DNA from 2 places in the Neorhizobium sp. P12A genome. Region 2 is predicted to be linked to the other one. Evidence: riboswitches for the same ligand, from Rfam matches in the RefSeq annotation. Region 2 holds a riboswitch; the other holds the start of a gene.
The links. A riboswitch is a leader RNA that binds a small molecule or an ion and turns the genes downstream of it on or off. The one in region 2 is predicted to bind thiamine pyrophosphate.

Region 1 (10,374 bases), on a different contig from region 2:
TCGTCTATGACGGCGATTATGGTCTCTTCGCCACCTTCGCGCATCTCTTCGGCTTTCAGACGCCCTATGTGCTCGCCGACAAGGACCTTGCCATGTATGCGGTCCTTGCCGTCGTGGTCTGGAAATATTTCGGCTTCCACATGATGCTGTTCATCGCTGGTCTGCAATCGCTCGACAGCAGCATATTGGAAGCGGCGGAGATCGACGGGGCGACAGGCTGGCAGAAATTTCGCTATATAACGCTGCCGCTTTTGGGCTCGACGCTGCGCCTTTCCGTCTTCTTCGCCGTCGTCGGTTCGCTGCAGCTATTCGATCTGATCATGCCGTTGACCGGTGGCGGACCGTTCAATTCCACGCAGACGATGGTGACGTTCCTCTTCAATTTCGGCGTCACTCGCATGCAGGTCGGGCTCGGCAGCGCCGTCGGCGTCGTGCTGTTCATAATCTGCGTGACGCTCGCCTTTGGCTACAAACGGATATTTATGCGCAATGACTGATATGGCCTCATCCGTCCGCGAAAGCACCGGCACGAAGATCTATCTCTACGTGTCGCTTGGTATCATCGCCGCCATCGTGCTGGTTCCGCTGCTGACGACGGCGCTCGGCGGCTTCAAGTCGCTTGGCGACCTCCGTACCAATCCCTTCGGCCTGCCTGTCGAGTGGCACTTCGAGAACTATACGGACATCCTGTTCGGCGAGCGCTACTGGCGGCAGATGATGAATTCGCTGATCATCGCCGTGCTGACCGTGTTCCTTACGGTCTCCGTCTCGGCAATGGCGGCCTTCACCTTCGCGCATGTGAAGTTCTTCGGTTCGAACTTCCTGCTCAACTATTTCCTGATCGGGCTGATGTTCCCGGCGGCAACGGCGATCCTGCCGCTCTTCATCCGCATCCGAGATCTCGGGCTGCTCAATACCTATTGGGGCGTGGTGCTGCCGCAGGTTGCTTTCGGGCTCGGCATGAGCATTCTTCTGTTCCGGAACTATTTTCGAAACCTTCCGGAAGAATTGTTCCAGGCGGCCTTCGTCGATGGTTGCGGCTATATCCGCTTCTTCTGGCATATCTCGCTGCCGCTTTCCCGGCCAATCGTCGCGACGGTCAGCATCATCTCCTTCGTCGGTAGCTGGAACAGCTATATCCTGCCGTTGATCATGCTGAATTCGGATTCGATCTATCCCTGGCCGCTCGGGATCATGGTCTATCGCGGCGAGTTTGGCACCCAGTGGCAGCTGGTGCTGGCCTTCATCACGCTCACCATCGCGCCGACCATCATCGTCTTCTTCCTTGCCCAGAAGCACATCATCGCCGGCCTGACCGCCGGTGCCGTGAAGTCCTGAGCGCATCGATATCGGAGTAAACAGCATGGCATCCGTCGAACTGCAGAACATCCGTAAGCATTATGGCGCCTTGCCGGTCATCCATGGCGTGTCGCTTGCGATCGAGGATGGCGAGTTCATTGCGCTCGTGGGGCCGTCGGGCTGCGGCAAGTCTACCCTTTTGCGGATGATCGCCGGCCTCGAGGAAATCACCGAGGGCGACGTCATGATCGGCGGGCAGGTGGTCAATTCCATGACGCCGCGCGAGCGCAATATCGCAATGGTCTTCCAGTCCTACGCGCTCTATCCGCACATGACCGTCGCCGAGAACATGGGCTTCAATCTGAAGCTCTCAGGCGAAAGCAAGGACAATATCGCCAAGCGCGTCAACGAGGCGGCGCGCATGCTCGACCTTACCAATCTTCTCGACCGCAAGCCGGCGCAGCTTTCCGGCGGCCAGCGCCAGCGCGTCGCCATGGGCCGCGCCGTCGTGCGCAATCCCGCCGTCTTCCTGTTCGACGAGCCGTTGTCGAACCTCGACGCGAAGCTGCGCGTGCAGATGCGCTCGGAGATCAAGGCCTTGCACCAGAAGGTCCAGACGACCTCGATCTATGTCACCCATGACCAGATCGAGGCCATGACGCTTGCCGACCGGATCGTCGTTCTTAACCATGGCAAGATCGAGCAGCAGGGCACGCCGATCGAGCTTTACCGTCAACCGGCCAATCTCTTTGTCGCGGGTTTCATCGGTTCGCCGGCAATGAACGTGCTGGAGGGCGTCGTCGATGGCGTCGACGGTTCGCCCGCCGTGCGCCTGAAGGACGGGACGCCGATCCGGATCGGCGTCGATCGAAAAGTGAAGTCTGGCCAGTCCGTAAAAGTGGGCCTGAGACCGGAACATCTCAATCCGGCCGGGACCGGCTCGCCGTTAACGGGCCAGACCCTGCTGGTCGAGCCGACAGGCGCGCAGACGCATGTGCTTTTCGAGCTGGCCGGAGAACAGGTCACCGCCGTTGTGGACGGCGACCTGCCGGTTCGCTATGGCGCGCCGCTCAACGTCGCGGTCAATGCCGAACAGGTCTACGTCTTCGACGGGGCAAGCGGCCTCGCGCTATAGATCCGGTCAACCGAAGACAAGCCCGCCGTCGACGATCAGGTTCTGGCCTGTCACGGCGCGGGCCCAGGGGCTGGCGAAGAAGAGCACGGCATCGGCCGCCTCTTCCGGCGTCGTGACCTTGCGCAGCGGCGTGCTGTCGGCGATCAGATCGAATACGGCCTGCGGCGTCGCGCTGCTGGCGTCGGTCGTCCGCAGCAGGCCGCCCGAGACCATGTTGACCGTGATCCCCAGCGGGCCGAGTTCGGCAGCGGCGGTGCGGGTCAGGGCCAGCAGGGCGCCTTTCGCGGCGGTATAATCGTGGTAGGGGACAACCGGATTCTGGACGAGATTCGTGCCGATCGTAATGACGCGGCCGAAGCCCGCCTTCTCCATTCCGGGCCGCACTGCCTGTATCAGGTTGAGCGCACCCTTGAGCGCCGTCTCCAAATGAGCGGTCATCTCTTCCCAGCTCAGCGTATCGAGCTTGGGCCGCGCATCGCCGTTGAAGGTGAAATCGGCCAGAGCATTGTGCACGACCGTGGTCGGGGCACCGAAGGCCGATGTGACGTCGGCGACCAGGCGGGTCACTTCGTCTTTGTCGCGAATATCCGCTTGGAACGTGCGGGAATGTTCTCCGAGTTCGGCGGCAAGCGTTTCCGCTCCCTCGCGGCTGTTGCGATAGTTGATCGCGACACGGGCGCCCTCGCGGGCGAAGGCTGCAGCGATGGCTGCGCCGAAACCGCGGCCGGCGCCGGTGACCAGGACGATCTGCTTGCTCAGCGGCATGCTCATTTCTTCATCCCTTCCATGTCTTTCCAAAGCCCATGAAAATGCTGCACCGGCCCGTGGCCCGAGCCCACGGATAGCTCATCTGCCTCGGCCACCGCACCCGCAAGGTAGCGCTTGGCTATTGCCACCGCTTCCGGTGGGGTCAGTCCCTTCGCGAGTTCCGCGGCGATCGCGCTCGACAGGGTACATCCCGTGCCGTGGGTGTTATGGGTCGGGATCCGGCGTCCTTCGAACCAGGTAAGGCCCGCTGCGGAGGCGAGCACATCGGGGCTTTCTTCCGTCTCGAGATGCCCGCCCTTGATCAGGACGTTTGTTGGCCCGAGGGCGAGAAGGTGTTGCGCCTGGCTTGCCATCTCCTCGCGGTCCTCGGCCAGCGGCTCATGTAGCAGGGCGGCGGCTTCCGGCAGGTTGGGCGTCAGGACCGTTGCAAGCGGCAGAAGGCGGCTGGTCAGGGCAGCGACCGCAGCGGTCGCAAGCAGGGAGGCGCCACCCTTGGCGACCATGACCGGATCGAGCACGACGGGGACGCCACGATGGGGCGCGAGTGCATCGGCAATGGCCTCGGCAATGCCGGCATTGGCGATCATGCCGATCTTCACGGCATCGACCCGCACGTCGGCAAAGACGGTCTTGATCTGATCGGCCACAAACTCTGGCGGCACAAGATGCACACCGAAGACGCCTTGCGTGTTTTGCGCGGTCAGTGCGGTCAATACCGCCATGCCATAGACGCCGCGTGCTGAGAAGGCCTTCAGATCGGCCTGGATTCCCGCTCCACCTGATGGATCGGAGCCGGCGATTGAGAGAACGTTCCTGATCATGAACGCGCCTTCCTAATTTCCTCGGCAATGCGCAAAGTGGCGGTTTCGGGATCGGGGGTGCCACAGATGGCCGAGACGACGGCCAGTCCTTGCGCGCCGGCGGCAAGCACCGCTGCCGTATGTTCCGCCTTCAGTCCGCCAATGGCAACCGATGGCACCGGACTGACCGCGACCAGGCGCGCCAGCCCGTCGAAGCCGATCGGCTGCTTATGGTCGGGCTTGGTCGGCGTCGCAAAGACCGGGCCGATGCCGACATAGTCTACCAGCATCGGATCGACCGCTTCCGCAAGCGCCAGGGTCTCGACGGACAGGCCGAGGATCATGTCGGGGCCGATGAGATTTCGGGCGGTTCGGGCATCCATGTCTTCCTGGCCGATGTGGATGCCATCGGCGCCGATCGCGATTGCCGCTTCGACATCGTCGTTGACGATGAGCTTCGCACCCGTTCCCTGCAGCACCATTTTCAAGGCGCGGCCCGTTGCAATGCGGCTAGCGGTGTCAGCATCCTTGTCGCGCAACTGCACGATGGTCGCGCCGCCGGCAACGGCCGCCCGCGTCGTCTCGACCATGCCCGTCCCGGCGCAGAGATCCGGATCGAGGACGAGATAGAGGGACAGATCGAAACTGCTCATGCCGCCGACACCCTTGCTTCGCTGTCGAGCGTGCGGCCATCCAGCGATTTCAACGCATCGAGGAAACGCCAGGAGAAGGAGCCGGGGCCCTCAGCCTGCCGTCCGGCGGTCTCTCCCGCCGATGCAAAGGTCGCAAGTGCACCGACGGTCGCGGCGAAGGGATCGTTGGGGCTCGTTGCGGCAAAGGCGCCGACGAGGCAGGTCAGCGAGCAGCCGAGCGCCGTCACTTCAGGCATCAGCGGCGAGCCGCCAGTGATCCTGACAGCACGTTCTCCGTCGGTCACGAAATCCACAGCGCCTGTCGCAGCGACCACGGTTTCGTGGCGTTTCGCCAGGAGTATCGCCGATTCCTCGGCCTGCTCGACCGGGTCGCGGCTGTCGACGCCCTGGCCTTTGCTCGCTCCGCCGGCAAGCGCGATGATCTCCGAGGCATTGCCGCGGACGATCGTTGGCCGCAGTTCCATCAGTTCCGCGACCGCAGCGCGACGGAAGTCCGTCGCATAGTGGGCGACGGGATCGAGAACCCAGGGCTTCCGCGACTGGTTGGCGGATTTGGCGGCTGCGCGCATGCCGGCAAGCCAGGACGTCGAAAGCGTACCGATATTGATCGTCAGCGCACCGGATATGGCGGCGAATTCGCCCGCCTCTTCCTCGGCATGCACCATGGCCGGCGAGGCGCCGGCCGCGAGCATGACGTTGGCGGCAATGTTCATCGCCACGTAATTGGTGATGCATTGCACGAGCGGAACAGTCTGCCGCATCGCTGTCAGCATCGCGCCCGAAGTCTTTGTCGTATCCATATTGCCCCTTTCATGCGGAGGGGCGACGCGGGGGCGAATGCGCGAATGCTGCGAAAAGGCCCGAGCGACTCCCTCCGCCGGCATTATCCGGTTCAGGTTCGAAGGGTGCATCTCAGCCCGTCTTGCGACGGACGCCCCTGTCTCTCATCATCATTCATGTTGCAGAGAAATGACGCCATGTCATCTGAAATCGTATCACGGGCCGGGACCGTGGACTTAATCGAGGCCAGCCCTTCATTCTTTTCTGATAAAAAGCAGCGCATCCCCATCTCGAAAACTTATACGGCAGCGACTACGTGGCTTTGCGCATGAATTCCGGCGAGAAGACCTATGACACGTGGCCTGTTAATCCTTGCCGTCCAGATCCTGATCTGCGTCGCCATCTCATTTCTGGCGCTGTGGACGCTGTTGCGCCCCAGGAGCTTTCAGGCCTTTGTGCACGAAAACTTCGGATTGCTGCCTGATGTCAAAAGCGGTGCGCGGCTGGCGCCATTCCTGATCCAGCTCTCATCCCTGTTTTTCCTCTGGTACGCCTACGCGCTTGTCAGCGCATTCGGCGAGGAGATACGTTGGCTTGGAGGCGTCATCAGGCATCTCGTCGGCTAAACTTTTGCGGAATTATCTGTTATCCCCACTGCAAAATTTTCCGCCTTACCGAGAAGGAGTTCCGATGTCGGACGAACGAAGCCGTATCGACGCGCTTGAGGAGATCCTGGCACATCAGGCAAAGACAATCGACGAACTTTCCGATCAGCTTGCGGAGCAATGGAAGGTGGTCGAGCAGACGCGGGCAAAGCTTGACCGGTTGACCGAGCGGTTCCTTAATCTGGAAGAGCAGTCGCTGGAGGCGCCTGCCATCACCAAGCCGCCGCACTATTGATTTGATCTTTCGGCCTACCGCAACAGGCTCTGGCCGCCGTCGATCCAGATCGGTGTTCCCGTGATGTGACGGGAACGGTCGGAGGCAAGGAAGAGGACGGCTTCGGCAACCTCCTCGGCGGTGCCGGATTTTCCTGATGTCAGCGGAATTTCACCCTCGGGATATACCGCCGGGACGTCGGCCTCCGCTTGATTGCGCTTGAAAGTATTGTCGGAAATCCGGGTTTCGATGGCGCCGGGGCAGATGGCGTTGATGCGGATATGATGCTTGCCCAATTCGAGGGCGAGTTGCTGCACCATCGCCACCTGTGCCGCCTTCGTTGCCGAATAAGCGGTTGCGCCGGCGGTCGTGAAGGTCCGGGTACCGTTGATTGAGGAGGTGACGATGATCGAGCCGCCGCCTTTTGCCTTCAGGTATGGAACAGCTAGGTGGATCGTCAGATAGGTGCCGCGCAAGTTGACCGCGATGGTTTTGTCCCATTCATCCGGTTTCAGGTCATCGATCGGCGCCCAAACGCCATTGATTCCGGCATTGGCCAGAACCACATCAAGGCTTCCGAACGAATGAACCAACTGATCGACCGCATTGCTCATGCTTGCCTCGTCGGACACATCGGCGATCAAAGGAATTGCGGTGCCACCGCTGTCGCGGATATGCGCCGCAACCTCTTCGGCTTCGGCCGCCGTATGGCCCAATACGCCGACACTTGCTCCCTCGGCGGCAAGAAGCAGAGACGAGGCCTTGCCGATGCCCGAGGCTCCGCCTGTGACCAATGCGACTTTTCCGGACAGTTCCATTGCGCTCTCCCGCCTGTTCGTCGTCGAGGCAACCGGAGCGCGGGAAGATTGTTCCCCTTGGCCGACCGGCGGTTTTCCGGATCTGCGCGGGCCCGCCATCACAATTTAGTGTTTCACATGCAGTTGTGTAACAAATGCGGTCGTGCTCGCGTACTCCCAATGACAGAAAATGAACCGCGCGGCTGATATCAAGCCAATCGAGAAGAATTTCGAAATGCCGGGAATATTCCCCGCAATCGGTTGTCTACCTCGATGAAGATGTCTCGCGGTCTCTGTAAAATGGCCTGATCGGTCCGACACGCATGATTGCGAGATGGTTGCCGATATTCCTAACCCTTGAAGGAGGTTTGGATCATGTGGAGCAGACGTTTGTTGCTGGTGGGCGCCGGACTTGGTGTGGTGGCGACCCGTTTTGCCTGGGGTAGCAACAGCAGCCCAACCGCGACCAAGATGGTCGAGAAATTCCCTGTCATGCATAGCGACGAGGAGTGGCACAAAATCCTGACGGACGACCAGTTCGAGGTTTTGCGCCAGGAGGGGACCGAGCGTCCCTTCACGAGCCCGCTCCTGCATGAGGAACGCAAGGGCAATTTTGCCTGCGCAGGTTGCCAGCAGGACGCTTTTTCCTCGACGACGAAGTTCGACAGCGGCACGGGCTGGCCGAGCTTCTGGGCGCCGATTGATGGTGCTGTCGGCACGACGCGGGATACATCCTACGGCATGGTGCGTGATGCGGTGCATTGCAGCCGCTGCGGCGGGCATCTTGGCCACGTCTTCAACGACGGCCCGAAGCCGACCGGATTGCGCTACTGCATGAACGGCGTCGCCATGACGTTCCATACAGTCTCGGCCTAATCGCTGGAAAGATCAGATATCATGTTGCTGTTCGTCCTTGCCTATCTGGGCGGCGTGCTGACGATTGTCAGCCCGTGCATCCTGCCGGTCCTGCCTTTCGTTTTTGCACGGGCCGGCCAACCTTTCCTGCGCAGCACGCTGCCGATGCTGGTCGGCATGGCCGCAACCTTCGCAGCTGTCGCAACCCTTGCTGCCGTTGGCGGCGGCTGGGCGGTAGAAGCCAATGAGTATGGCCGCTACGCCGCGATGGCGCTGCTCGCCGTCTTCGGCATCATTCTGCTTTTCCCGGCGCTGTCGGATTATCTGACGCGGCCACTCGTCTCCCTCGGTGCGCAGCTATCGCAATCTGCTGACAAGAGTGCCCGTAGCGGCGGCTCGACGATCATCGCCTCGCTGCTGCTCGGTGTCGCGACCGGTCTGCTCTGGGCGCCCTGTGCCGGCCCGGTTCTCGGCCTGATCCTGACGGGCGCTGCGCTTCAGGGCGCGAGCGTCGGTACGACGCTGCTGCTGCTTGCCTATGCGCTGGGTGCGGCCACGTCGCTTTGCCTGGCGCTTCTGATCGGTGGCCGTGTCTATCAAGTGATGAAGAATTCGCTTGGCGTCGGCGAATGGGTTCGCCGCGGCCTCGGCGTTCTTGTCCTCGTCGCCGTGGTCGCCATCGGTTTGGGCCTCGACACCGGTTTCCTGACACAGGCATCGCTCGCCAGCACCGCTTCGCTGGAGCAGAACCTCGTCGATCGCTTCCATGCGCAGCCGGGCGGCGACCAGGCCATGGCGGGAGCCCAGAGTGGGGCAATGAAGTCGTCGGTCGTCATGAACGGCGGCGACGCCATGATGAGCGCAAACAATCAGATGATGATGAAGAGCGGTGACAATCAGGCGGGCGACAACAAGTCCGGTGACGGTGGTCAGATGATGATGGCGGCCAACCCTGCCATGATGAGCGGCTCGAACGCCATGATGATGAAGGGCACGCCGCAGGCGGCTGCCGATGCACTGCCGGTCGAGCCGACCACGCCGAAATTCGACGGCGCGGTGCAGTGGCTGAATTCACCACCGCTGACGGCTGAATCGCTGAAGGGCAAGGTCGTCCTCGTCGACTTTTGGACCTATTCCTGCATCAACTGCATACGCGCCATTCCCTATGTCAAAGCCTGGGCCGAGAAGTACAAGGACCAGGGTCTCGTGGTGATCGGCGTGCATTCGCCGGAGTTTGCCTTCGAGAAGAATGTCGACAACGTCAAGAAGGCGATTGGCGACCTTGGCATCACCTATCCTGTTGCAGTCGACAACAATTATGCGATCTGGCGCGCATTCGACAACGAATACTGGCCGGCGCATTATTTCATCGACGCGCAGGGTCGTGTGCGGCACCATCATTTCGGTGAAGGCAGCTACGACGAGTCCGAGCATGTCATCCAGCAGCTTCTGGCGGAAGCCGGCAAGACCAACGTTGCCAAGGATGTGGTCGATGTGAAGGCATCGGGTGCCCAGGCCGCATCCGACGAAGCGGATGTGCAATCGCCGGAGACTTATGTCGGCTACGCGCGTTCGCAGAATTTCGTCGGCGCAGAGGGTACGGTGAATGATGCGGCCCATAGCTATGTCGCAGAGACGCCGCGGCTGAACGAATGGGGATTGACCGGCAACTGGACGGTCGGCTCCGAACAGGGTGCGCTCAACGACGCCGATGGCAGCATCTACTACCGCTTCCACGCCCGTGACCTGCATCTGGTTCTCGGCCCCGGCGCGGATGGCAAGCCGGTGCGCTTCCAGGTGACGGTCGATGGCAAGGCGCCGGGCGACAATCATGGCGTCGATACCGACGCCGACGGCAACGGCACCGTTACCGGCCAACGGCTCTACCAGCTGGTCCGCCAAAGCGGCCCGGTCGAGGACCACACGTTTGAAATCAAGTTCCTGGATCCAGGTGTCCAGGCCTTTGCATTCACCTTCGGCTGAGAGGAGATCATCATGAACAGCTCATCGGAGAATAGACTTCGCAAGACCGTATCGCGTGCCGCACGGCCGGCTGCCTTCGCACTGGGTGCGTTGCTTTTGGCGGGCGTCGCGTTTCAGTTCACCACGCGCGCTTCCGCCGAGGATGCACGCGCCATTCCGGCACCGACGACCGACGAAGCACCGGGTGCCGGCAACGAAACCGTGGTTCTGGCCGGCGGTTGCTTCTGGGGCGTGCAGGGCGTCTTCCAGCACGTAAACGGCGTCGTCAGCGCCACCTCAGGCTATGCCGGGGGCGGCAAGGATGCCGCTCACTATGAAATGGTGAGCACGGGCACGACCGGCCATGCAGAATCGGTCAAGGTCGTCTTCGATCCGAAGAAGGTCAGTTTCGGCCACCTGTTGCAGATCTACTTCTCCGTCGCTCA
Region 2 (10,374 bases):
TGGATGTCGCTTCCCATTGATTGGCCGTCCGACAATGACGTTGGGCGGCCTTTTCGTTAAGGCTGGCTCCGCGATACCTCTTCCGCCTTTGAGCGGCTGAGAAAGACGGGCAGGCAGAGCCAGTAGAGTGCTGCGCCCGCAATCCATACCAGGCCCGGAAAGCTCGATCGGCTCATGAAATAGGCGGTGCTGATCAATAGCGGACCGACGATAGAGGCAAGGCTGGTCATGCTGGATAGCACGCCTTGCAGCCTGCCTTGCTGGTCTGAGCGCACGCCTGATGTCAGCAGCGATTGCAGCGCCGGCGCGCCGATGCCGCCCAGGCAGAATAGCGGCAGCAATGCGAAGACCATCCAGCCTTCGGTCGCAATCGCGATGAGGATATAGGCGATGCTGTCGGTGGTGATGCTGATCAGCAGGGCGCGACGTTCACCCCAGCGCTCGGAGATAGGGCCTGCGACAAAGGCCTGGATGCCGGCATGGAAGAGGCCGAAGCCGGCGAGCGATATGCCGATCGTGATCGGCGACCAGGCGAACTTGTCCTGCCCATACAGAACCCAGATCGTGCCCCCGACTTCGCCGACAAAGGCAAGCACGATGTAGGCTCCGATCAGAGGAAGCAGTCCGCCAAGTCCTGAAACCCAGCGCAGCGTGCCGAGAGGAGAAAAAGAGTTCTTCGATTCCGATGCCTCTGTATCCCTTCGGCGTGTTTCCCGAAGCGTGAAGAAGGCAAGCGCCAGGTTGACGGCATTGAGGAATGCGGCCGCAACAAAGGGTGCGCGGATCGATACCTCACCCAGGAGGCCGCCGATTGCCGGGCCGGCAATGAAGCCGATGCCGAAGCAGGCGCTCAATTGCCCGAACCGTCGCGCCCGCTGATCCTCGGGCGTCAGGTCGGTGATAACAGCTGATGCAACCGCCATGTTCGCACCGGTTATGCCGGCAATGGCGCGGCCGATGAAGAGCAGCCAGAGCGATGGCGTGAAAGCCATGAAGAGATAATCCACCGCAGCGCCGCCGAGCGACACCAGCAACACGGGTTTGCGGCCGAAGCGATCCGACAGGCCGCCCAGCACGGGCGAAAAGAGAAACTGCATCAGCGCGTAGAGGCTGAGAAACGCGCCGAAGAGCCAGCCGAGTTCGCTGGTATGGCCGACCTCCTGCAGGAGGCGCGGCAATATGGGCAAGGTCAGGCCGATGCCGGCGGCATCAAGGACGATGGTCGCCAGGATGACGGGGAGCATGTTTTGCATTGGAAAACTCAAAATTTATCACTGATAAATTCCTTATCAATGATAAATTTAAAAATCAACGGGAGCGTGGGCCAAATATGAAAGTGGGCCAAATATGAAGGTCGATAGGGCGGCGATCGTCGAGGCGGCGTTGACGCTGCTCAATGAGGTGGGGATCGACGGGCTTTCGACGCGTCTCCTGGCCGAGCGACTGAATGTGCGCCAGCCGGCGCTCTATTGGCATTTCAGGAACAAGCGGGCGCTTCTCGACGCCATGAACGATGAAATTCTGGCGCGCGGGCATCGGCATGACTGGGCATTCGATAGCGCAGATTGGAAGCGCTTCCTGCTGGAAGATGCCCGCAGCTTCCGCAAGGCGCTCCTTGCCTATAGGGATGGAGCGCGGGTCCATGCGGGCACCGAGGCCAATCCGGACAATCTCAATTTGATCGAGGCGCATATGCGGGTTCTGGTCGGGGCCGGCATGACCGAGGAATTCGCCATGGACATCCTCGTGGCGATCGGCCGTTACGTCGTCGGCTGCGTGCTGGAGGAGCAGGCGGATTTTCCGGACGCGCCAAATCGTGGAAACAGGCTCGATGCTGCGGCCAAGGATCATCCGCTGACGGCGAAGGCTTTGGCGCATTACCGGCATGAGGGGCATGCGGCACTGTTCGAGGCAGGCCTGGCGCTAATTGTGGAGGGGGCTGCGTTGGGGATGCAGAGCCGTAAGGCTTAAGCTATCGGTCGAAGCTTACGGATTGGCGGATCGAAGCTGTGTGCGCCCTTCGAGGTTTCGCGCCCAGAGGATAATCGGCCGCTCGAGGAAGAAATAGCTCACCGTGGCGATCAGGAGGAGAAGGACGACTGCGAGGATGCTTGAGGCGATCCATCCTGATAGGACGTCACGCGCGCCGCCGAAGCTTCCGGGAAAGATCTGCTTGATCAGCGAGATGACGATATCCTGCCAGATGTAGATGCCGAAGGAGATGGTAGCGATATAGCGGACGATGGGATTATCCAGCATCTTTCCGAGATAGACCGATCGCGGCAGCGTGCAGAGGGCGGCTGCTACCGCCAGCGGCAGGAAGGGAAAGCGATAGGGTATGCCGAGCCAGCCGTAACCTTCCCAAGGCCCGCCAATAGATATTGGAAATTGCGCTGCGCCCGCGATGAGGGCCAGAAATCCGAGAATGTCGTAGAGCACCGACCGCTTCGCCGGCAGCCAGGTGTGGATGCCTGATGCCAGTGCGCCCGTTGCAAAGATCGCGAAGAAGCCGATCGGATTGTATCGCGGCATCCATTCCTTGGCGCCGCCCTGGAAGCCGAAATCCCAGCCTCTCCTGACATCGTCTATGGGGGCGTAAGTGGCGGTCAGCCAGTGGCAAAGGAGAACAAGCCCGATAATTCCCAGCCACGCCAAGCATTGCGAAGTCTGTCGGGAAAGCCGGGCGCTGTTGTGAAACAAAACGGCAAAGCAGAGCGGCAGCAGCACGTAGCATGTCGTCTCGAAGGGGATCGACCAGAGAGGTCCGTCGCCCTGGACGGGAAAGAAGGTCCGCCAATGCCATTGGCTCATGAGAAGGAAGCCGGCGACGTAACGTCCGGCGAGTTCCGCATCCAGCGGAAAATCGTAGACGGTGAAACTCAGCACGAAGCCGACAGTAAGCGCGATCCAGAAGCCCGGCAGGATGCGGGCGGCGCGGCGAAGGGCATAGGCCTTCAGCGAAGGCATCTCGGTGCCCCGATCCAGCGCGGTCCAGAACGGGCGGGCGAGGAGGAAGCCGCTCAGCACAAAGAACAGGGCGACGCCGTAGTTGCCGAAGCGTGTCAGTTCGAATGCGGGCCGCAACGCACCGTCAACCTTGCTGACATCCAGCCGGAGGACGAGATGGTGGGCCAGCACCAGCAGGCATGCCAAGGTGCGGATGAAATCCGCACCCGCCAGCCTTGTCTCCCGCTCAGTTTTCATTTTGCCGATCCTCCACCCGCTCTCTGGTTAGGGGATGGAAGCCCGCGCGACAAGGTGTGTCGCGCGGCGGCCGCAATGTCAGCCGATCAGGAGAAGAACTGGTTGGTGTAATAGCGCGACACGTCCGGCTTGTCCTTCAGCTTGGCGCCCTGGGCATCGAGGAGGATGCCGTTCGTAAAGAGGAAATCGCCGATCGCGCTGGCTTCGGCGGGATCGAAGATGCCGCTTTTGCCATCCGCGGTTCTCAGATAATGCCCATCGATCAGCGCCTTGAGCGACGCCTTGACGAGATCGGCATTGGTGAGCGCTCCGCCGGTCGTGGACACCAGGAGGTCGGCTGCCTCGTCGGCATGATCCACGGCGTAGTCATAGCCACGCTTGGTCGCCTGGATGAAGCCTCGGGCAGCCTCGGGATTGCTGTCGAGGAACGCATTGCCGGCGACAATCGCTGTCGTCTGCTCGTCCGGGACGCCGTAGTCGGTGTAGCGGAAGCGGCGGAGCGCCTTCTTTTCGAGCTGCGCCTCGATCCCTTCCCAGGTGTAGACTTCGAGTGTGAAATCGACTGAGCCGTTGGCAAGCGCTTCGTAGGCCGAGGTGCCGAGGGTCACTGTGTTTACCTCGCCCTTACCGCCGTCATTGCGGATCATTGCCGAGATCAGAGCGGTTTCCCAGGCGCTGCCGAAGCCACCATAGGTCTTACCATCCAGATCCCGCGGGCGCTGGATGTCCTTGCGCTCGTCGTTGAAGACGACGCGGCCGGTTTCTGTCTGGACAATGGCGTAGACGCCCTTGATCTCAGCGCCGGCAGCACATTGGGTGAAGAGGCCGATCGCGCCGGAAACGCCGAAATCGGCAACGCCGTTGGCAACCAGTGTTCCCGCATCGGTGTCCGTATAAGGCAGGATCGCAACATCCAGCCCGGCATCGCTGTAGAAGCCTTTCGCCTGGGCGATATAGAGGCCGATATGGTTGGTGTTCGGCGTCCAGTCGAGCGCGACGGAAACCTTGGTCAGCGCCGATGCGGCCAGCGCGGAACGGGAGATGGGCAGGGCTGCGGCAAGGGTGAATGCGAGGGCTTGGCGGCGTGTAATAAGCGGCATGGTGGTCTCTTTTCAGCTCAGGCTGTGATGAAGGAGGCTTTCGAGGATTTCGGTTTCAATCTGCCGGGCGGCTGACGAGCCGAGGTCGGCGAGCGTTCGCGGGCGCGGCAGCGGCACCTTGAATTCGCGCAATACCCGCGCGGGGCGCGGGGAGAGGACATAGATGCGGTCGGAGAGGAACACGGCTTCGCGCACATCATGGGTGATGAGCAGCGCGGTCCAGCGATGATCCGTCCACATCGTCTGCAGCCATTCCTGCATCTGTGTGCGGGTCAGGGCATCCAACGCGCCGAAGGGCTCATCCAGCAGCAGCATGTCGCTGTCCTGAACCACGGTGCGCAGCAGCGCGGCGCGCTGGCGCATGCCGCCGGAAAGCTGAGCCGGATAATGATGTTCGAAGCCTGCTAGACCGAAGGGCTCGAACAGCGGAGCGACCTTGGCGCGCGCCTGGCTGCGGCTCATCCCCTGAACTTCGAGGCCGAGCGTTGTGTTATCGATGATCCGGCGCCAGGGCATAAGCGCATCGCGCTGGGGCATGAAGGCAAAACTCGCGCTGCTTTCCTTCAGATGCCGGCCGTCGAACAGGATATCGCCTGACTCGGGCTTGTCGGTTCCAGTCAGCATCCGCAGGATCGTCGATTTGCCGGCGCCCGAGGGGCCGACAATGGTCACGAATTCGCCTTCGCTGACTGTCAGCGAGACATCGCCAAGAACCGCAAGCGGACCGAATTTTTTCGCGACATTGCGGAGTTCCAGCCGGTGTTCGTTCATGATGACGACCCCTCATCCGTTCGCCGCCATGGCATCGCCAGATGGCCGAGAAGCACGCAGACGGCAAAGAGGATCAGCGTCAGGACGGCACTGACGAGGACAGCGGCAAGGACGAGATCCGGGCGGAAATTGTTCTTGGCGGTGAGAATATAGATGCCTAGCCCTTTGGCGGCGCCAGCATATTCCGCAAAGATCGCGCCGACGACGGCATAGGTGACGGATATTCTCAAACCCGCGAAAAAATAGGGAAGGGCAGATGGCAGGCGCGCTGCGCAGAAAATCCGCCAGCGGGAGGCCTTCATCGAGACCAGCAGTTCGGCGATGTCCCTGTCCGTCGCCTCATAGCCCTGAAGCAGCGCGACCAGCATCGGGAAGAAGGTCACGAGCGCGACAAGCAGAATCTTCGGCAGCAGCCCGAAGCCGAACCATAAGACGATGAGCGGGGCGATCGCGACCAGCGGCAGCGTCTGGCTGATGACGAACAGCGGAAACAGGGCACGGCGGATCGGCCGCGCGAAATCCATCAGCACCGAAAAGACGAAGGCGACGGCGAGCGCGCAGGCAAAGCCCGACAGCGTGGCGCCGATCGTCGGCCAGGTGTTGGCGGCAAGCGCTTCGCGGTTCATCCAGGCCTGGACAAGAACGCGGGAGGGCGCCGGCAGGGTTGAGGGGCGTATGCCTGACAGGTCGGCATAGAGCTCCCACAGGACGACGAAGGCGGCTGCCGCTGTTATGGCGGGCAGCGCGGAGAGGCATGCACGGGCGAATCCCGTGCCGGGCGATGAGGACGAATGCAAACTCATGATCGGATTTTCCGAGATCAGGCCTTGGTCGGGCTGTTTGCCGATACCGTGATATCCAGCGTCACGTGGCCTTCTGCCGGCCCGAAGCGAAAGAGCGCTTCCTGCAGCGTTGCAAAGACAGGGCCAGCGTCGCCGCGCAGTTTGGTGACGAAATTTTTGGCCCGGTCGAATGTTCCCGACTGTTTCAGGAAGTCGATGCAGCCGACGATCTCGTCCATGTGATTGTCGGAGCCCATGACATAAAGAGCGAATTGCGCCGCGGCCGGTTGGCCTGTGTCCTCGGTTGCGCTTACGGCGGCAAGCGCCTCGTCGATGCGAACGGCAAGCGGCGTGTCTTGCCCGAGACGCTTATCGATGCCGCAGATCGGATCGCTGTCCGGCCCTCCCGGGCAGCCGCGCGAGACGGCGGCCGACAGGACACAATGTGCGCCGGATCGGGCGGCAAAGACGAAGAGGTCGCGCATGGCCGAAAAGAGCACGTCCGGCGGGCCGATCATCAGCGTCGAGATGTCGTCGGTTTCGATACGCAGGCGGTCTCGATAGGGATCGAGTGCCCTAATGGCATCAAGGATGATCGCGGCGAAATCGCCGGACATGGGATACAGGGATACTTGTGCGCCGGAATACATTTTTACCTCGCTCCGCTGGCATTACCCAGATCAGCTTTGAAGGGTCCAGAGGCATGGCGCCTCACATCTCAGCCCCGGCAATACGGAGCTCCCCTGTGAATGGCGCGGAAGCTAGCATCGGCCTTTCGAGGGCGCAATAAGAAAATTCGGCCAGTCGCATCCGTGTTTTATCTGATTTTTCCAGCGGACGCCCGGGTCGCGGGGGGACGCGATCCGTGCATCCGACCGGCCTTCCGCACCTGCCTGAAACGGAATGCCGGTATCGGTGCCTCCCATTGGGAGGTCCGATTTCAGTTGTTCCTGCTTTACGCCGTTCGGTGTGGTGGTTATAAAACCTCAAGTAACATTGAGGTCAAGAGGCGTATTCCGATGGAATCACATGATGCGGGACCGGGCCGTTTTGGCCGCTTGCTGACGGTCGGCGAGGTCGCGACGCGCAGCGGGGTCGCGGTTTCGACGCTGCATTTCTACGAGACGAAGGGTTTGATCGAGAGCATTCGCAGCAGCGGCAATCAGCGTCGTTATGCGCGTGAGGTGCTGCGTCGGGTCGCGATTATCAAGGTGGCCCAACGCGTCGGAATTCCGCTTTCCGAAATCCAGGCTGCGCTCAGCACATTGCCGCAGGGGCGCACGCCAACGGCGACCGACTGGAAGGCGTTGTCGGAGAAATGGAAGGACGATCTGGACGCCCGAATCCGCCATTTGCAGGATCTGCGCGACCATCTCGACGGCTGCATCGGCTGCGGCTGCCTGTCGATCGAAACCTGCCCGCTTCGCAATCCCTGGGACATGCTGTCGAAACAGGGACCCGGCCCGCGTTTGCTCGACCCATGAAAGTGTTAAGCGTTCATGGTCTGCGCGGTTGCCTGTTTCACATAATCTTCCAGCGCGCTTGCTTCATCCTTTGAGAGATACAGGCCTTTCTTCGACCGGCGCCAGAGAATGTCGGCTGATGTCCGCGCCCATTCCTGCGCAATGAGATAGCGCACTTCTGCCTCATAGAGATCGCTGCCGAAGTTTCTTCCAAGATCCTCGGTTGCGCGTGCATCGCCCAATATCATCGCTGCCCGCGTTCCGTAGCGCCGCACCAGCCGGCGGGCGTGGGCGTCGGCGAGGAAGGCGTAGCGGGACTTGAGCTTGCCGACCTCGGTCTCATAGCTCTGGGCCGGGAAGTCGCCGCCGGGAAGATGGCTTTTGGCAGTCCAGGGCGGACCCTTGGTGCCGATGGCCTCGCCGATCTTTTCGAGCGCATGCTCTCCGAGCCGGCGATAGGTGGTCAGCTTGCCGCCGAAGACGTTGAGAAGCGGCGCTTCCCCCGCATTGCCCTCGATCTTCAGCACGTAGTCGCGGGTGGCTTCCTGAGCCTTGGATGCGCCGTCGTCATAAAGCGGGCGCACAGCCGAATAGGTCCAGACGATATCCTGCGGCCTTACCGGTTCCTTGAAATATTCGCTCGCGGCATTGCAAAGATAAGTGGTCTCCTCCTCGGAGATCTTCACATCCTTGGGGTCGCCGTCATAGTCGCGATCGGTCGTGCCGATGAGCGTGAAATCCTGCTCGTAGGGAATGGCGAAGATGATGCGGTTGTCGGGGTTCTGGAAGAAATAGGCGCGCGGATCGTCGAATTTCTTCCGCACGATGATATGGCTGCCCTGGACGAGGCGAACATGGCGCGCCTCGTTGCGGCCGATCGCGCCCCTGATGACATGATCCACCCAGGGACCGGCGGCGTTGACGAGCATTCGCGCTCGGAATGAATTCCGCTCCCCCGTCTCCGTATTCTCCGTGTCGATGGCCCAGAGACTGCCTTCCCGGCGGGCGGAGACGACCTTGGTGCGCGGCATGATGGTTGCGCCGCGATCGGCGGCATCGCGGGCGTTGAGAACGACCATGCGCGCATCATCGACCCAACCGTCGGAATATTCGAAAGCCTTGGTGAACAGCGCCTTCAGGGGCTTTCCGGCCGGATCGCGACGCATGTCCAGCACTGCTGTCGGCGGCAGCAGCTTGCGGCCGCCCAGATGGTCATACAGGAAAAGACCGAGGCGGATCAGCCAGGCTGGTCGGATGCCGCCCGTGTGGTAAGGCAGCACGAAGCGCATCGGCCAGATGATGTGCGGCGCCATCGCCCAGAGCACCTCGCGTTCCATCAGGGATTCGCGCACGAGACGGAATTCGTAATGTTCGAGATAGCGCAGGCCACCATGGATCAGCTTGGTGGCGCCTGATGACGTGCCCGAGGCAAAATCGTTCATTTCCGCCAGCGCCACGGAGTAACCGCGACCGATCGCATCGCGCGCGATGCCGCAGCCGTTGATGCCGCCTCCGATCACGAAGAGGTCATAGGCTTGGCCGCTCATTGCGTTCTCCGGCATGGCTTAGGTAAGAGGATTTGAAAATAAATCCAGCTAAAACGAAAGTAATACGAATGTCAAACGAATGTTTTATGAAGTGGGCCGATGTTGTCAGCCGTTAGCCAGCAATGAGGTTTCGATCAGGCGGACATCGTTCTCTTCTGCGATGGTTCTGAGGGAGGGCAGCGGACATTGATCCGTTATGAATGTGTGGATCTGCGACAGGTGGCCGATGCGTACGGGGGCGGCGCGTTCGAACTTCGTGGAGTCCGCGACCAGGATGACATGCCGGGCATTGGCAATGATCGCCTGTGCCACCTTGACTTCACGCAGGTCGAAATCCAGCAGCGCGCCGTCTTCATCGATGGCCGAAACGCCGATCACGGCGTAGTCGACCTTGAACTGGCGGATGAAATCGACCGCTGCTTCGCCGACGATGCCGCCGTCCGAACCGCGCACCACGCCGCCGGCAATGACCACCTCGATCGATGGGAAGAGGCGCAACTTATTGGCAACGTTGATGTTGTTGGTGATGACCATCAGCTCGTGATGGTCCAGGAGCGCCTCGCCAACGGCTTCCGTCGTCGTCCCGATATTGATGAAGAGAGAGGCGTTGTTGGGAATGATACCGGCTGCTGCGCGGCCGATCGCCTGCTTTTCGACCGCTGCAATCGAGCGGCGCGCCTCGTATTTGACGTTTTCAGTGCCGCCGGGAAAGATCGCGCCGCCATGGATCCGCGAAAGGATATGACCGTCACAGAGATCGTTCAGATCCTTGCGGATGGTTTGCGGAGTGACCGAGAAACGCTGCGCGAGATCCTCGACAAGAACCCTGCCTTCGGCTTTGGCGATTTCAAGAATCTCGGCCTGTCGTCCGGACAGAAACATGGACGTTGCCTTCCTTTCGTTTTCGCCGATCATATGGTAAAGCGAAAATTCCGCAATTGCCGCTGTCCGGTTTGTGCGGCGGGAGGTTGTCGTGTTTCATCCGAAGCTGTTTGAGAATCGCAGTGTCGTCGTCACAGGCGCCGGGCGCGGGATCGGGCTGGAAGTCGCGCGCCAGTTCCTGGACTGCAATGCGCGCGTGCTGGTTCACACCGGTCGAGATCGCGATCGGGACCTGCCGGAATTTCTGTTGGACGCGGAAAGCGAGCGCCGCGCCTTCCTGGTGCCGGCAGATTTCATGCGGGAGAACGGCACGAGGGATTTTGCAGCCGCTGCCGCAAAGGTCTTCGATCGGGTCGATGTTCTCGTCAACAATGCCGGGACCATGGTCGGACGCTTTCCCGCCGGCGAACTGACCGACGAGCAGTATGGACATGTCGTGCGACTCAACCAGACGTCAGTCGTCGAGGTGACGCGAGCCTTGCTTCCCTTGCTTCGAGCGTCAGGCCAGGCGGCGATCATCAATACCGTTTCAATCTCGGCGCTGACCGGCGGCAGCCCGGGTTCGGCGATCTATTCGGCATCGAAGGCCTTCGTTGCCACCTATTCCAAGGCCCTTGCCCGCGAA

Region 1: linked by a shared signal. The riboswitch ahead of thiM (hydroxyethylthiazole kinase) and the one ahead of DTW90_RS12680 (YkoF family thiamine/hydroxymethylpyrimidine-binding protein) in region 2 are both predicted to bind thiamine pyrophosphate.

What each region holds. Positions count from the first base shown of each region.
Region 1 covers NZ_QOVX01000017.1:24,227-34,600, reverse strand. The annotation lists gene DTW90_RS29075 (sugar ABC transporter permease) at 1-497, shown strand, start outside; gene DTW90_RS29070 (carbohydrate ABC transporter permease) at 490-1,338, shown strand; gene ugpC (sn-glycerol-3-phosphate ABC transporter ATP-binding protein UgpC) at 1,364-2,434, shown strand; gene DTW90_RS29060 (3-oxoacyl-ACP reductase) at 2,441-3,205, opposite strand; gene thiD (bifunctional hydroxymethylpyrimidine kinase/phosphomethylpyrimidine kinase) at 3,202-4,023, opposite strand; gene thiE (thiamine phosphate synthase) at 4,020-4,655, opposite strand; gene thiM (hydroxyethylthiazole kinase) at 4,652-5,455, opposite strand; TPP riboswitch at 5,508-5,604, opposite strand; gene DTW90_RS29040 (hypothetical protein) at 5,786-6,061, shown strand; gene DTW90_RS29035 (SlyX family protein) at 6,126-6,335, shown strand; gene DTW90_RS29030 (SDR family NAD(P)-dependent oxidoreductase) at 6,350-7,132, opposite strand; gene msrB (peptide-methionine (R)-S-oxide reductase MsrB) at 7,487-7,987, shown strand; gene DTW90_RS29020 (cytochrome c biogenesis protein DipZ) at 8,009-9,949, shown strand; gene msrA (peptide-methionine (S)-S-oxide reductase MsrA) at 9,962-10,374, shown strand, end outside.
Region 2 covers NZ_QOVX01000003.1:185,790-196,163, reverse strand. The annotation lists gene tet (Tet(A)/Tet(B)/Tet(C) family tetracycline efflux MFS transporter) at 57-1,253, opposite strand; gene DTW90_RS12705 (TetR/AcrR family transcriptional regulator C-terminal domain-containing protein) at 1,348-1,971, shown strand; gene DTW90_RS12700 (acyltransferase) at 1,987-3,204, opposite strand; gene DTW90_RS12695 (ABC transporter substrate-binding protein) at 3,291-4,304, opposite strand; gene DTW90_RS12690 (ABC transporter ATP-binding protein) at 4,317-5,075, opposite strand; gene DTW90_RS12685 (ABC transporter permease) at 5,072-5,878, opposite strand; gene DTW90_RS12680 (YkoF family thiamine/hydroxymethylpyrimidine-binding protein) at 5,896-6,507, opposite strand; TPP riboswitch at 6,498-6,612, opposite strand; gene soxR (redox-sensitive transcriptional activator SoxR) at 6,877-7,341, shown strand; gene glpD (glycerol-3-phosphate dehydrogenase) at 7,347-8,867, opposite strand; gene DTW90_RS12665 (DeoR/GlpR family DNA-binding transcription regulator) at 8,973-9,749, opposite strand; gene DTW90_RS12660 (SDR family oxidoreductase) at 9,841-10,374, shown strand, end outside.